3 regions of the Streptomyces sp. NPDC039480 genome follow, and region 1 is predicted to be linked to each of the others. Evidence: riboswitches for the same ligand, from Rfam matches in the RefSeq annotation. Region 1 holds a riboswitch; each other region holds the start of a gene.
The links. A riboswitch is a leader RNA that binds a small molecule or an ion and turns the genes downstream of it on or off. The one in region 1 is predicted to bind cyclic di-AMP.
Positions count from the first base shown of each region.

Region 2: linked by a shared signal. The riboswitch ahead of ACZ56E_RS14645 (M23 family metallopeptidase) and the one ahead of ACZ56E_RS11840 (C40 family peptidase) in region 1 are both predicted to bind cyclic di-AMP.
Region 3: linked by a shared signal. The riboswitch ahead of ACZ56E_RS07405 (C40 family peptidase) and the one ahead of ACZ56E_RS11840 (C40 family peptidase) in region 1 are both predicted to bind cyclic di-AMP.

Region 1 covers NZ_JBVITX010000003.1:257,850-261,689, forward strand. The annotation lists gene ACZ56E_RS11830 (ATP-dependent Clp protease proteolytic subunit) at 63-710, shown strand; gene ACZ56E_RS11835 (hypothetical protein) at 718-1,026, shown strand; cyclic di-AMP (ydaO/yuaA leader) riboswitch at 1,434-1,610, shown strand; gene ACZ56E_RS11840 (C40 family peptidase) at 1,614-2,087, shown strand; gene ACZ56E_RS11845 (ATP-binding protein) at 2,131-2,583, opposite strand; gene ACZ56E_RS11850 (helix-turn-helix domain-containing protein) at 2,856-3,719, shown strand; gene ACZ56E_RS11855 (DUF397 domain-containing protein) at 3,729-3,840, shown strand, end outside.
Region 2 covers NZ_JBVITX010000004.1:152,732-156,571, forward strand. The annotation lists gene ACZ56E_RS14635 (M16 family metallopeptidase) at 1-82, shown strand, start outside; gene ACZ56E_RS14640 (M16 family metallopeptidase) at 79-1,464, shown strand; cyclic di-AMP (ydaO/yuaA leader) riboswitch at 1,671-1,833, shown strand; gene ACZ56E_RS14645 (M23 family metallopeptidase) at 1,846-2,649, shown strand; gene ACZ56E_RS14650 (GntR family transcriptional regulator) at 2,868-3,554, shown strand; gene ACZ56E_RS14655 (HPr family phosphocarrier protein) at 3,680-3,840, opposite strand, start outside.
Region 3 covers NZ_JBVITX010000002.1:303,387-307,226, forward strand. The annotation lists gene ACZ56E_RS07390 (C40 family peptidase) at 1-54, opposite strand, end outside; gene ACZ56E_RS07395 (hypothetical protein) at 401-754, shown strand; gene ACZ56E_RS07400 (hypothetical protein) at 929-1,288, shown strand; gene ACZ56E_RS07405 (C40 family peptidase) at 1,369-2,607, opposite strand; cyclic di-AMP (ydaO/yuaA leader) riboswitch at 2,616-2,771, opposite strand; gene pcrA (DNA helicase PcrA) at 3,028-3,840, shown strand, end outside.

The DNA.
Region 1 (3,840 bases):
GTCCTGTACATTTTTTACAGAACCGGATCGCGCCGCGGCGTCCGGAAGAAGAGAGGCGAGCCATGAACCATCCCTCCGCCCGTCCGTCTGCCCGCCACGTCCTGCCCGAGTTCACCGAACGCACGAGTTCGGGGGCGCGGACCATGGACCCGTACTCCAAGCTCCTCGAAGAGCGGATCGTCTTCCTCGGCACGCCCGTCGACGCCACCTCCGCGAACGACGTGATGGCGCAGTTCATGCACCTCGAGTACCAGGCGCCGGACCGCGACATCTCGCTGTACATCAACTCCCCCGGCGGCTCGTTCAGTGCGATGACCGCGATCTACGACACGATGCGGTTCGTCAGCTGTGACGTGGAGACGATCTGCCTGGGCCAGGCCGCGTCGGGTGCCGCCGTCCTGCTCGCCGCCGGCACCCCCGGCAAGCGGTTCGCGCTGCCCGGCGCACGCGTCCTCATCCACCAGCCGGCCATCTCCGAACCGATCCGGGGTCAGGCCACGGACCTGGCGATCCAGGCCGACGAACTCCTGCGCACCAGGCGGCAGTTAGAGGAGCTGCTCGTACGGCACACGGGGCAGAGCCCGGAGCGGATCGCCGCGGACATCGAACGGGACAAGATCTTCGACGCCCCGGCGGCCCTGGAGTACGGGCTCGTGGACCGGATCATCCCGAGCCGCAAGACCTCGCTCGCCGCCCGCGACCCGAGGTGAGTCACCGATGCTGCCGCCCGAACTGCCTCCGCTGCCCGCCCTCACGCACGCCGAGGCGGAGTTGATCGACCGCTATCTCGAAGTCGTCGACCTGCTCGGCCGCATCAACCCGGCCCGCGTCGAGCACACGTACCGCGGGCTGCGCGCCGCCCAGGCCCTGGTCGGGCGGGCGACCGCGCTGCGGGACGCGCTCGCCCTCATGCACCAGCGGGGCGAGACTGAGGTGCACGCGCCCACGCTGGCCCGGGCGCTGCGCGTCCTCGACGGTGAACGACGGGCGGGGCTACTCACCGTGCCGCCTCCGCAAGGCCCCTGAAATCCCCTCTTCGCAAGGCTCCTCAAATTCCGTCTCCGCAAGGCGCCTGAAACCTCGTCGGCCGCCCCGCTCCCAACACTGGAACGTCCGGCTCCACTTCGAAACGGACCAGTCGGGCTACCCCGGACGGCGTACCAGGACGTCCTTATCCGCACGGTCCGAAGTTGCGTCCAGCGAGTACAGCATGGCCGGAATTACGCATTCCGCTGCTGGTCGAGCGGTCGTCGGAGAAGGCGGCGGAACGTCGAATTCGGCAGTGTCCACCTGAACAGGTCAGTCGTGAGGAGCCTCACAAAACGCCGTTTCGGCTCGGTTTTCGGACCTGTTTCGGGTCAAGATCCCTTCCGACGACAAGCCCCCGCCACAGCGGCGGGGCGGTCCGGGCGGACGCCGAGTCCTGCCGCCACCCGGATGACCGGTCGACATCGGTGCAACGGCAGGAGTGGAGGACCCAGGTACGACGGGCCCGTCCGGGAAGTCCGGACGACGCCCTTGGGGTTAAGCCGCAGAGCATGACGCGGCCGGGCATCTTCGCCTGCCCGAACCCGACAGGTCATCCTTCACAGGCGGCTGACGAAGGGTTGCGCATGACCGCGCTGAATCATGTTCCGTCGCTGCTGAGCAGGACCGGTGCCGCATCGGCACTCACGCTCGCCGTCGTAGGCGGCACCGTCGTGGCCCCCGGGCTCACGGCGGAGGCCGAGGCAGCGACACACGGGACGAAGGCGCTCAAGATCGCGGCGTCCAAGAAGGGCTCCCCGTACGGCTACGGGGCGGTGGGACCCAACCGGTTCGACTGCTCGGGCCTGACGCTCTACTCGTTCAAGAAGACGGGCAAGAAGCTGCCTCGCACGGCCGCCGCGCAGTACAACAAGACCAAGCACATCTCCAGGTCCCAGCGGACCCGTGGCGATCTGGTGTTCTTCCACTCCGGCAGGAACGTCTACCACGTCGGGATCTACGCGGGTAACAACCGCATCTGGCACGCGCCCAAGAGGGGGACCGTGGTGCGCCTGGAGAAGATCTGGTCCAACAGCGTCTGGTACGGCAGGGTGCGCTGACCGCACCGTCCAGCGCGGCACTCGTGGCCCGCGGCCGAGCCGGTCAGCGGGCGTCGTCACACGAGCCGCGCTGGACAGGTGCCTGCCAGGGCAGCGCGATCCACACGGTCTTGCCGCCCTCGTCGGTGGGGCTGACCGAGAGCCTGCCGCCGCACTCGGCCGCCAGCCAGCGGATGATGACCATGCCGCGGCCGTTGTCCTGCTGGACGGCCGCGGGGAGCCGCTTGGGGTAGCGGGGGTGGCTGTCGGTGACACCGATGCGCAATTGCTCGTCACGGTCGAGCTCCAGGTCCACGGTGAAGGTGGGCGACTGGCCCAGGGTGTGCTGTACGGCGTTCGTGGCGAGTTCGGAAACGATCAGCCTGATCGTGTCGGCCACTTCGGCGTCACCGGGCAGGCCCCATTCCGCGAGCACGCGGGATACGAATTTCCGGGCGGCGGGGACCGAGACAGGATCGCTCGGCAGGGTGACGGAGGCTTCCTGATGGTCTGCCATGGCGACGTTGTCCCTTTCCCACCGGGACCGGTCTCCGGCTCGCGGCGGATGACTCGAGGACAGTCCCGGACTGGTGCTTCGCGCCAGCCTGCCACTCCTTGGCCGGTCACGGGTGGCGATCCACCGAGATGTGCATATATCTGTCGCTCGAAGCGGTGAACTCTGCTACGGCAGACCGTATTTGGGCGGGAGAGCGGTACTTCCTCTAATCTCGCCTACTGCCCTGCCCTGCCGCCGGGAGATCCGACGGCTCCGTCCGAAAGGAGACGGGCATGCAGTACGGCCCCGCGGTGCGCCGTCGACAGCTCGGCGCCGCCCTGCGCGCCCTGCGCGGCCACGCGGGGCTCACCAGCAGCGAAGCCGCCGCCAAGGTCGGCTGGCACCAGTCCAAGGTGAGCCGGATCGAGACGGGCCGCAGTGGCGTGAAAGCCGCCGACGTGCGGCTGCTGATGGAGGCATATCAGGTCAAGGATCCGCAGCGCAGCGAGCTGCTCATCGCGTTCGCCGGCGCCGACGATCCCGGCGCGGGGCGTCATCACTGGTGGAAGGCCTATCGCGATCTGCTGCCCGCCACCTACCGCGATTTCATCAGCCTGGAGTCGCAGGCGAGTTGGGTGCGCACGCTGGAGACCTCGGTGGTTCCCGGCCTGCTGCAGACCTCCGAGTACGCACGCGCGGTGACCCGGGCCGCGCTCGGCGAGCTGCCGGAAGAGCAGGTCGAGGCGTTGGTGGAGGTCCGGCTTGCCCGGCAGGACGTGCTGCGCGCGGATCCGCCGCTGCGGCTGAGCGTGGTCATGGACGAGGCGGTGCTGCGGCGGCCGGTGGGCGGGGCGCAGGTCTTCGCGGGGCAGTTGATCCGATTGAAGGAGGCATCTCACATGCCTCACGTTCGGCTTCAGGTGTTGCCGTTCGCCGCAGGTGAGCATGTGGGCCTGATCGGTCCTTTCGTTATTTTTTCATTTCCGGACATTGCTGATCTGGATGTGGTTGTTCTCGACCATTTGACGAGTAGCCTCTACCTCGAACGGAAAGAAGACCTCCAGGCGTACACGGAGGCCTTCAACTCCCTTCAGGTACAAGCGCTCTCACCCGAGGACTCAACGGATTTCATCGCCGGGCTATGCGACGGCGCGTAAGGAGGCACAATGACCGCAATGCCTCGGTACGTACCTTCCAGCACGACAATTCAAGGTGCGCGGTGGCAGCGCAGCAGCTACAGCAACGGAATGAACAACTGTGTCGAGACAGCCACCCTCG
Region 2 (3,840 bases), on a different contig from region 1:
CGCCGTGCTCGTGTACGAACCCGTGACCGCCGCCGACGAGGGCGCAGAGGCCGCCGAGGAAGAAGAGGAGGCGGCGAAGTGACCGAGGCCGCGACGATGCAGTTCCACCCCCAGCCCCAGGCAGGACCGGCCAGGCCCTGGGCCTTCCCGGCGCCCGCGCGCGGCACCCTGCCCAACGGCCTCACCGTGCTGCGCTGCGACCGCCCCGGTCAGCAGGTCGTCGCCGTCGAGATCAACCTCGAAGCGCCCCTGGACGCCGAGCCCGAGGGCCTCGACGGCGTCGCCACGATCATGGCGAGGGCCTTCAACGAAGGCACCGACAAGCACTCCGCCGAGGAGTTCGCCGCCGAGCTCGACCGCTGCGGCGCCACGCTCGACGCGCACGCCGACCACCCGGGCGTGCGGGTCTCCCTCGAGGTCCCGGTCTCCCGGCTCCCGAAGGCGCTCGGCCTGCTCGCCGACGCCCTGCGGGCCCCCGCCTTCGCGGACAGCGAGATCGAGCGGCTCGTCCGCAACCGCCTGGACGAGATCCCGCACGAGGCCGCCAACCCGGCGCGGCGCGCCGCCAAGGAGCTCTCCAAGGAGCTCTTCCCCGTGACCTCGCGCATGTCGCGCCCCCGCCAGGGCACCGAGGAGACGGTCGCGGCCATCGACTCGGCGGCGGTGCGCGCCTTCTACGAGAAGCACGTCCGCCCCGCCACGGCCACCCTCGTCGTGGTCGGCGACCTGACGGGGACCGACCTGGACGCCGTCCTCGCGGACACGGTCGGCGCCTGGACGGGCTCCCCGGGCGAGCCGCGCCCGGTGCCGCCGGTGACCGCCGACGACCGCGGCCGCGTCGTCATCGTGGACCGCCCCGGAGCGGTCCAGACGCAGCTGCTGATCGGCCGCATCGGGGCCGACCGGCACGACCGCGTCTGGCCGGCCCAGGTCCTCGGCACGTACTGCCTGGGCGGCACCCTCACCTCGCGTCTCGACCGTGTCCTGCGCGAGGAGAAGGGATACACCTACGGCGTACGGGCGTTCAGCCAGGTCCTGCGCTCGGCGCCGGACGGCTCGGGCGCCGCGATGCTCGCCATCAGCGGCTCCGTGGACACCCCGAACACGGGACCGGCGCTGGAGGACCTGTGGCAGGTCCTGCGCGTCCTCGCCGCCGAGGGCCTCACGGACGCCGAGCGCGACGTGGCCGTGCAGAACCTCGTGGGCGTCGCCCCGCTGAAGTACGAGATGGCGGCCTCCGTGGCGGCCACCCTCGCCGACCAGGTCGAGCAGAACCTGCCGGACGACTTCCAGGCGCAGCTGTACCGGCAGCTGGCCGCCACCGGCACCGTGGAGGCCACCGCCGCCGTCGTGAACGCCTTCCCGGCGGACCGGCTGGTGACGATCCTGGTCGGGGACGCCGCGCAGATCGAGGAGCCCGTCAGGGCGCTCGGCATCGGTGAAGTGAGTGTCGTCACGGGCTGAGTGACGGCTGAGTCACAGTCAGGACATATCGGGACCCCGGTGACCGCTTCAGGCGCCGGGGTCCCCATATGTCCGAATTCATATGGTGGTTGCCTGTCTGCCGTGTGGCGTGCGCTACAAAAGACGACTTCTGTTTGTCGATTGAAGTCGGCGCGTTTAGCGTCGACCCGGCTGTTCGTCGCGCAGTACGCCGCATCCGCGGCACCGGACAGTCATCGCCGAGTCCCCGTACGGCGCGAGCCAGGGGAGCCGGGGACCCACATGTCCCCTGGGGTGAATCGGGCACCTTGCCGCGAGGTGAGGGATCCGTAGGAGACCTTCCTGCTCCGAACCCGTCAGCTAACCCGGTAGGCGAGAAGGAAGGAAAGGATCACCCGCCACATGGCGTTCACCCGTGCCACCGGGAAGCACCGTCGTCCGAGCCGCCTCACGCGTACCACCGCGAACGTCGCCGGTGTCGCGGCGCTCACCACCACCGGTGTCATCGGCGGCCTCGCCGCCCCGGCGCTCGCCGCCCCCGACGAAGCCGCCATGGAGCACACCGGCCTCACCCAGGCGATATCCGTCGGCGACTCGCTCGCCGCGAGCATCGACGCGCAGGCCGCGGCGCAGCAGCAGGCCGCCGACGACGCGGCCGCCGCCAAGCAGGCCGAAGAGGCCGCCATGAAGAAGGCCGCCGAGGAGAAGCGCAAGGCCGACGCCGAGGCGAAGGCGAAGGCCAAGAAGGAGCGCGAGGCCAAGGAGCGCGCCGCCCGCGAGGCCGAGCGCAAGCGCCTGAACACCTACGTCTCCCCGATCAGCGGCTCGTACGTCTCCACGGGCTACCAGACCGGTGGCGCCATGTGGTCCTCCGGCAGCCACACCGGCGTCGACTTCCACGCAGCGTCCGGCACCCCGGTCCACGCGGTCGGCTCCGGCACCGTCGTCGAGGCCGGCTGGGGCGGTGCCTACGGCAACAACGTGGTCATCAAGATGAACGACGGCACGTACACCCAGTACGGCCACATGTCGTCCCTCGGCGTCACCGTGGGTCAGACGGTCACCCCGGGCCAGCAGATCGGCCTCTCCGGTTCCACCGGCAACTCCAGCGGCCCGCACCTCCACTTCGAGGCCCGCACCGGCGCGGAGTACGGCTCGGACATCGACCCGGTCGCGTACCTCCGCTCGCACGGTGTCAACGTCTGACGGACGCCCCCCCGCACAGCTCCGAAAGCCCCGGCTCGCCCAGAGCCGGGGCTTTCGCGTTGCCCTCGCGCCGCCCATGGCCCTGGCCCGTTCCGCTCTTGGCCAAAAGATATCCATGGATTCCGGCCCGCCGTCGGAAATTCCGGTGCTCTGCAATAGAGTCACTGAATGAGCGTCGGTCGACCGCGTTTCGCGGGGATTAAGGCGGAGGTCCGATCATGCGCGTGCCCGCGCACTCGGTATGCACGGCCATTCGGGACGATATTGTCGCCGGTGTCCACGAAAGGGGCGGCCGGCTCACCGAGGAACTCCTCGCGCGCCGCTACGGCGTCTCCCGGGTGCCCGTGCGCGAGGCCCTGCGCACGCTGGAGGCCGAGGGCTTCGTCGTCACCCGCAGGCACGCGGGCGCCTGCGTCGCCGAGCCCACCGAGCAGGAGGCCGCCGACCTCCTTGAGGTCAGGACGCTGCTCGAGCCGCTCGCCGCGGCGCGCGCCGCGCAGCGCCGCACGGACGCGCACCTGAAGGTGTTGCGCGGGCTCGTCAGGCTGGGCCAGGAGCGCTCCAGGGGCGGCCTGGGAGAGGATCTGCGCTCCCTGGGCGGCTGGTTCCACGAGACGCTCGCCCAGGCCTCCGGAAGCCCCGGCCTCAGCGCGCTGCTCACCCAGCTCCGGCACAAGATCGCCTGGATGTACGTCGTGGAGACCCCGGCGGCGCCCGGCGAATCCTGGTCGGAGCACGCCGCGATCCTCGACGCGGTCGCCCGCAAGGACCCGGAGCGGGCCAAGGCGCTCACCGCCGCGCACGCCGAACGGGCCGCGGCCGCCCACCGATTGCGCCCCGCACGCAGGGCCGCCCGTGTGAGCGATTCGCAACATGCCGTAAACACAGTGAGCCTCCGGAATTAACGGAGGCTCCGTATATTCCGTATACAAGAAGAAAGCTATTTCTTCGAATGGATACGCCCGCATACGTCGATGGGGTCGCCCGGGAATTCCGGGCGACCCCATCCACGTAATGCGGGAAACGTGTCCTAGACCGTCTCCGGAAGCTCCTCGAGCCCCTCCGAGACCAGCTTCGCCAGGCGGTCGAGAGCGGCGTCGGCACCCTCGGCGTCGGAGGCGAGCACGATCTCCTCGCCGCCCTGGGCGCCCAGACCGAGCACCGCGAGCATCGAGCCGGCGTTGACGGGGT
Region 3 (3,840 bases), on a different contig from region 1:
GCGGGCCGTGCTGCCGCTGAGCGAGCGCTGTCTGGGCTTGCGGTGCGCTGCCACGAAGTGGGGCTCCTTACGTGTCCGGCGGCGGCCCGCACAGGGGGGACGGGCCGCCGCCGGGTTTCTCGGCGGTGGCGACCGACGGCCGTCCCGGGTCGGACGGCGGTTGGGGAGCCGGTCACCTGGTGGAGGACGCTAAACCTGGCTGTCACGGGTTGGTGAGGGATTGTGCGCAACTGGCGGAAGTGGGCGCACAGTGACCGACAACGACCGTGCCGCTCACGGGACGACGGCGGCTTGGCGCGCGGCCGCGACCGATGGCCCGTTTCCGGCTTGCCCGGCCGGAGTGTCGTGCTACGGGGGCGCCTGCCGCACCCGGCCTGAGGCCCGGCTAGGCTCCGGCCCCATGGACCTACTCATCCATCTCTTCGTCGGCCTGCACATCATCGGAATCGCCTCGCTCCTGGGCGGCTTCCTGACCCAGATGAAGCAGATGGGCCAGGGCACCGCGCGCTTCAGCCCCGGCATGCTGCACGGCGCGTTGATCATGCTCGTCACCGGTGTGGTTCTGGTGGGCCTCAACCAGGCGGACGACAACACGGTCAACAACGTCAAGATCGGCATCAAGCTGGCCCTGCTGATCGTGATCCTCGCGCTGGTCTATGTGAAGCGGGACGAGGAAAAGGTCGACAAGGGCATGTTCGGTGCGGTCGGCCTGCTGACCACGGCGAACATCTTCATCGCGGTGCTGTGGACCTGAGTTCTATGCGAACAGGCCACTGCCGCGGAGGGATGACGGGTGTCGTGAGGGCGGGCATGATGGTCGCCATGGTCAACACACGAAAGGCCCATGCCTCGTAGGCGCCCTTCGCAGGTCCGTCGTGACCTGCCACGACCCTTACGGCAATGGGAACGAAGAGCCACGGTGCCCGGCTTGTCGTCCCGTGTACTGGCGGAGATCGCTCGCATCGAGCGGCGGCGCTTATGGATTGGCGCCACCCACGAAGCTCTGGGGCAGTGGCAGAAAATCTGTCGACGCCCTGGACGTGGCGTGATGTACACGAGGGCGACGCAGTACGACAACTGCTACCACTACGAAACAGGCGAGGACATCGGTCCCGAGCGGTGCCGGGACGTCCTGGAAACGCTCCTCCATGCCCTTTCTTCGAGAGCCGCTCGAGACCTGCGGGCGCTCATTGAGCCGCTCGACGAGCAGTTCCTGAGGCGAACCGTGAAAGATCCGTTCGCGCCGCCGGATGCGCCGTGGTGGATGAGCCGAGTCAAGCGCCCGTGAGCCCGCGTGGCCCGCATCCGGGGAGGATGCGGGCCACGCGCGCGTAGAGGGTGTCTCGGGCCCTGGGAGGGGGTTCGTTCTCAGGCGGGGCGGACCACGCTGTGGATCGGCATGTAGTAGATCGACTCGACGCGGACGTTCGCGCCCGGCTTCGGGGCGTGGATCATCTTGCCGTTGCCGATGTAGATCCCCACGTGACTGATGTCGTCGTAGAAGAACACCAGGTCACCCGGCTTGGCGTCGGCGGTCTTCACGGTCGTGCCGACCTTCACCTGGTCCCACGTGGTGCGCGGCAGGGAGATCCCCGCGGCCTTCCACGCGTCCTGCGTGAGTCCGGAGCAGTCGTAGGAGTCGGGGCCGGTGGCGCCCCAGACGTACGGCTTGCCGATCTGGGCCTCCGCGAAATCGATGACCTTCGCGGCCTTGGTGGCGTAGCTGCCGTCGGTGCTTCCCGAGCCCGAACCGGAGCCTGAACCGGAGCCCGAGCCCGAGCCTGATCCCGTGTCGGAGCCAGATCCGGAGCCAGATCCGGAGCCGGAACCGGAACCCTGGCCGGCCTCGCGCTCCTTCTCCCGCTGCGCCGCCTCCTCGGCCTTCCGCTCCCGCTCCGCCTCCGCGGCCTGCTCACGGGCCAGCCTCTCGGCCTTGCGTTTGGCCTCCTGCTTCTTCTTCCGCTCGATCTCCGCGAGCCGCGCCTTCTCCTCGGCGGTCAGCTTCGAGAGGAGCTCACGCGCGTCACCCAGCTTCTTCTGGACGGTCCGCTTGCTCGTCCTCAGGTCGTCCCGCGAGTCGCTCAGCGTCTCGAGGCTCTTCGCGGCCTTCGTGCGCTGCTTGGTCGCCGACGCCTGCTGCGCCTGGTAGTCGTCGACCGCCTTCTTCTGGCGCGTGGTGAGCCGGTCCGCCAGGTGGTTCTGGTCGAAGTAGCCCTGCGGATCGTCGGCGAGCATCATCGTGGCCGTCTCGGAGACGGCGCCGGTGCGGTACTGGGCGGCGGCGAACGAGCCGAGCTCCTCGCGCGCGTCGTTCAGCTCGTCCGTGCGTGTGGCCACGTCGTCGAGCAGACGGTCGACCTTCTTGCGCTGCTTGTCGGTGCGCTCCTTGGCCGAGTTGTACTTCTGGGTGGCCACGCCGGCCTGCCGGTAGAGCTCGTCGACCTTCTTCTGGACCTCTTCGAGGCTGGGCTTCGTCGGCGCGGAGGGCGCCGCCTGCGCGCTCTGTGCCAGGAGGGCGACGGAGGTGAGGGCTGCCGTCGTGATGCCGACGGCGGGGGCCGTGCGTATGCCGGCTGTACGGGTCCGCGGCTTGCGGTGCGACGCCAAGGGAGGCGACTCCTTCCGTAGACCGCCTACCGGGTTAGCTGTCGGGTTCGGGCGGGTGGTTCGGAAGGCTGCCCTACAGTCCCGTACTTCGTACGGGACCGATTCACCCCAAGGTTCTGGTGGGTCCCCGGCTCCGAACGTGTCGGACTCGGCGGAGGCCACCCGTTCCCGGCGGGGTTCGCCGGTGGGAGGGCGAGTGGCCCGCCGGGCACGCTAGCCAACCCGTGTGGCTCCTGTGAAGGTTGATGTTCGATATGCCCGATACATTTTCGTGACTTTACGAGACCCTTGACGCGGACACGATGGAGACACGGAGAGACGTAGCGGATCGTGATCGTCCGTGAGCGCGGAGTGGGAAGTCCGGGGTGTGTCCGGAACCCGCAGCGGGTTGTCAGTGGGGCCGCCTAGACTCGGGAGGCGATGAGCAGCCTCTTTGATGACAGCTTCCTGGCGGACCTGCAGCCCTCCCGGGCCGCGGACGAAGCGCCCCCGCCGCCGCCCGAGGACAGCGCTCCGGAGCCCATTCCGGACGACTTGTTCGACGGGAAGTTCGACGCGCCCATGACCCGCGAGTCGCACTACCGCGACGGTGCCCCGCGCCCGGTCATCGACCCGGCGTCCCTCCTCGACGGGCTGAACGAGAACCAGCGCGCGGCCGTCGTGCACGCCGGCTCCCCGCTGCTCATCGTGGCCGGCGCCGGCTCCGGCAAGACCCGGGTGCTGACCCACCGCATCGCGTACCTCCTCGCCGAGCGCGGCGTGCACCCGGGCCAGATCCTCGCGATCACCTTCACGAACAAGGCCGCGGGCGAGATGAAGGAGCGCGTCGAGCAGCTCGTCGGCCCCCGGGCGAACGCGATGTGGGTCTCCACCTTCCACAGCGCCTGCGTCCGCATCCTGCGCCGCGAGTACAAGAAACTGGGCTTCACCTCCTCCTTCTCGATCTACGACGCCGCGGACTCCAAGCGCCTCATGGCCCTGGTCTGCCGCGACCTGGACCTCGACCCGAAGAAGTTCCCGCCGAAGTCCTTCAGCGCCAAGATCTCGAACCTGAAGAACGAGCTGATCGACGAGGAGGACTTCGCCGGGCAGGCCGCCGACGGCTTCGAGAAGACCCTCGCCCAGGCCTACGCGATGTACCAGTCCCGCCTCCGCGAGGCGAACGCGCTGGACTTCGACGACCTGATCATGACGACGGTCCACCTGCTGCGCGCCTTCCCGGACGTCGCCGAG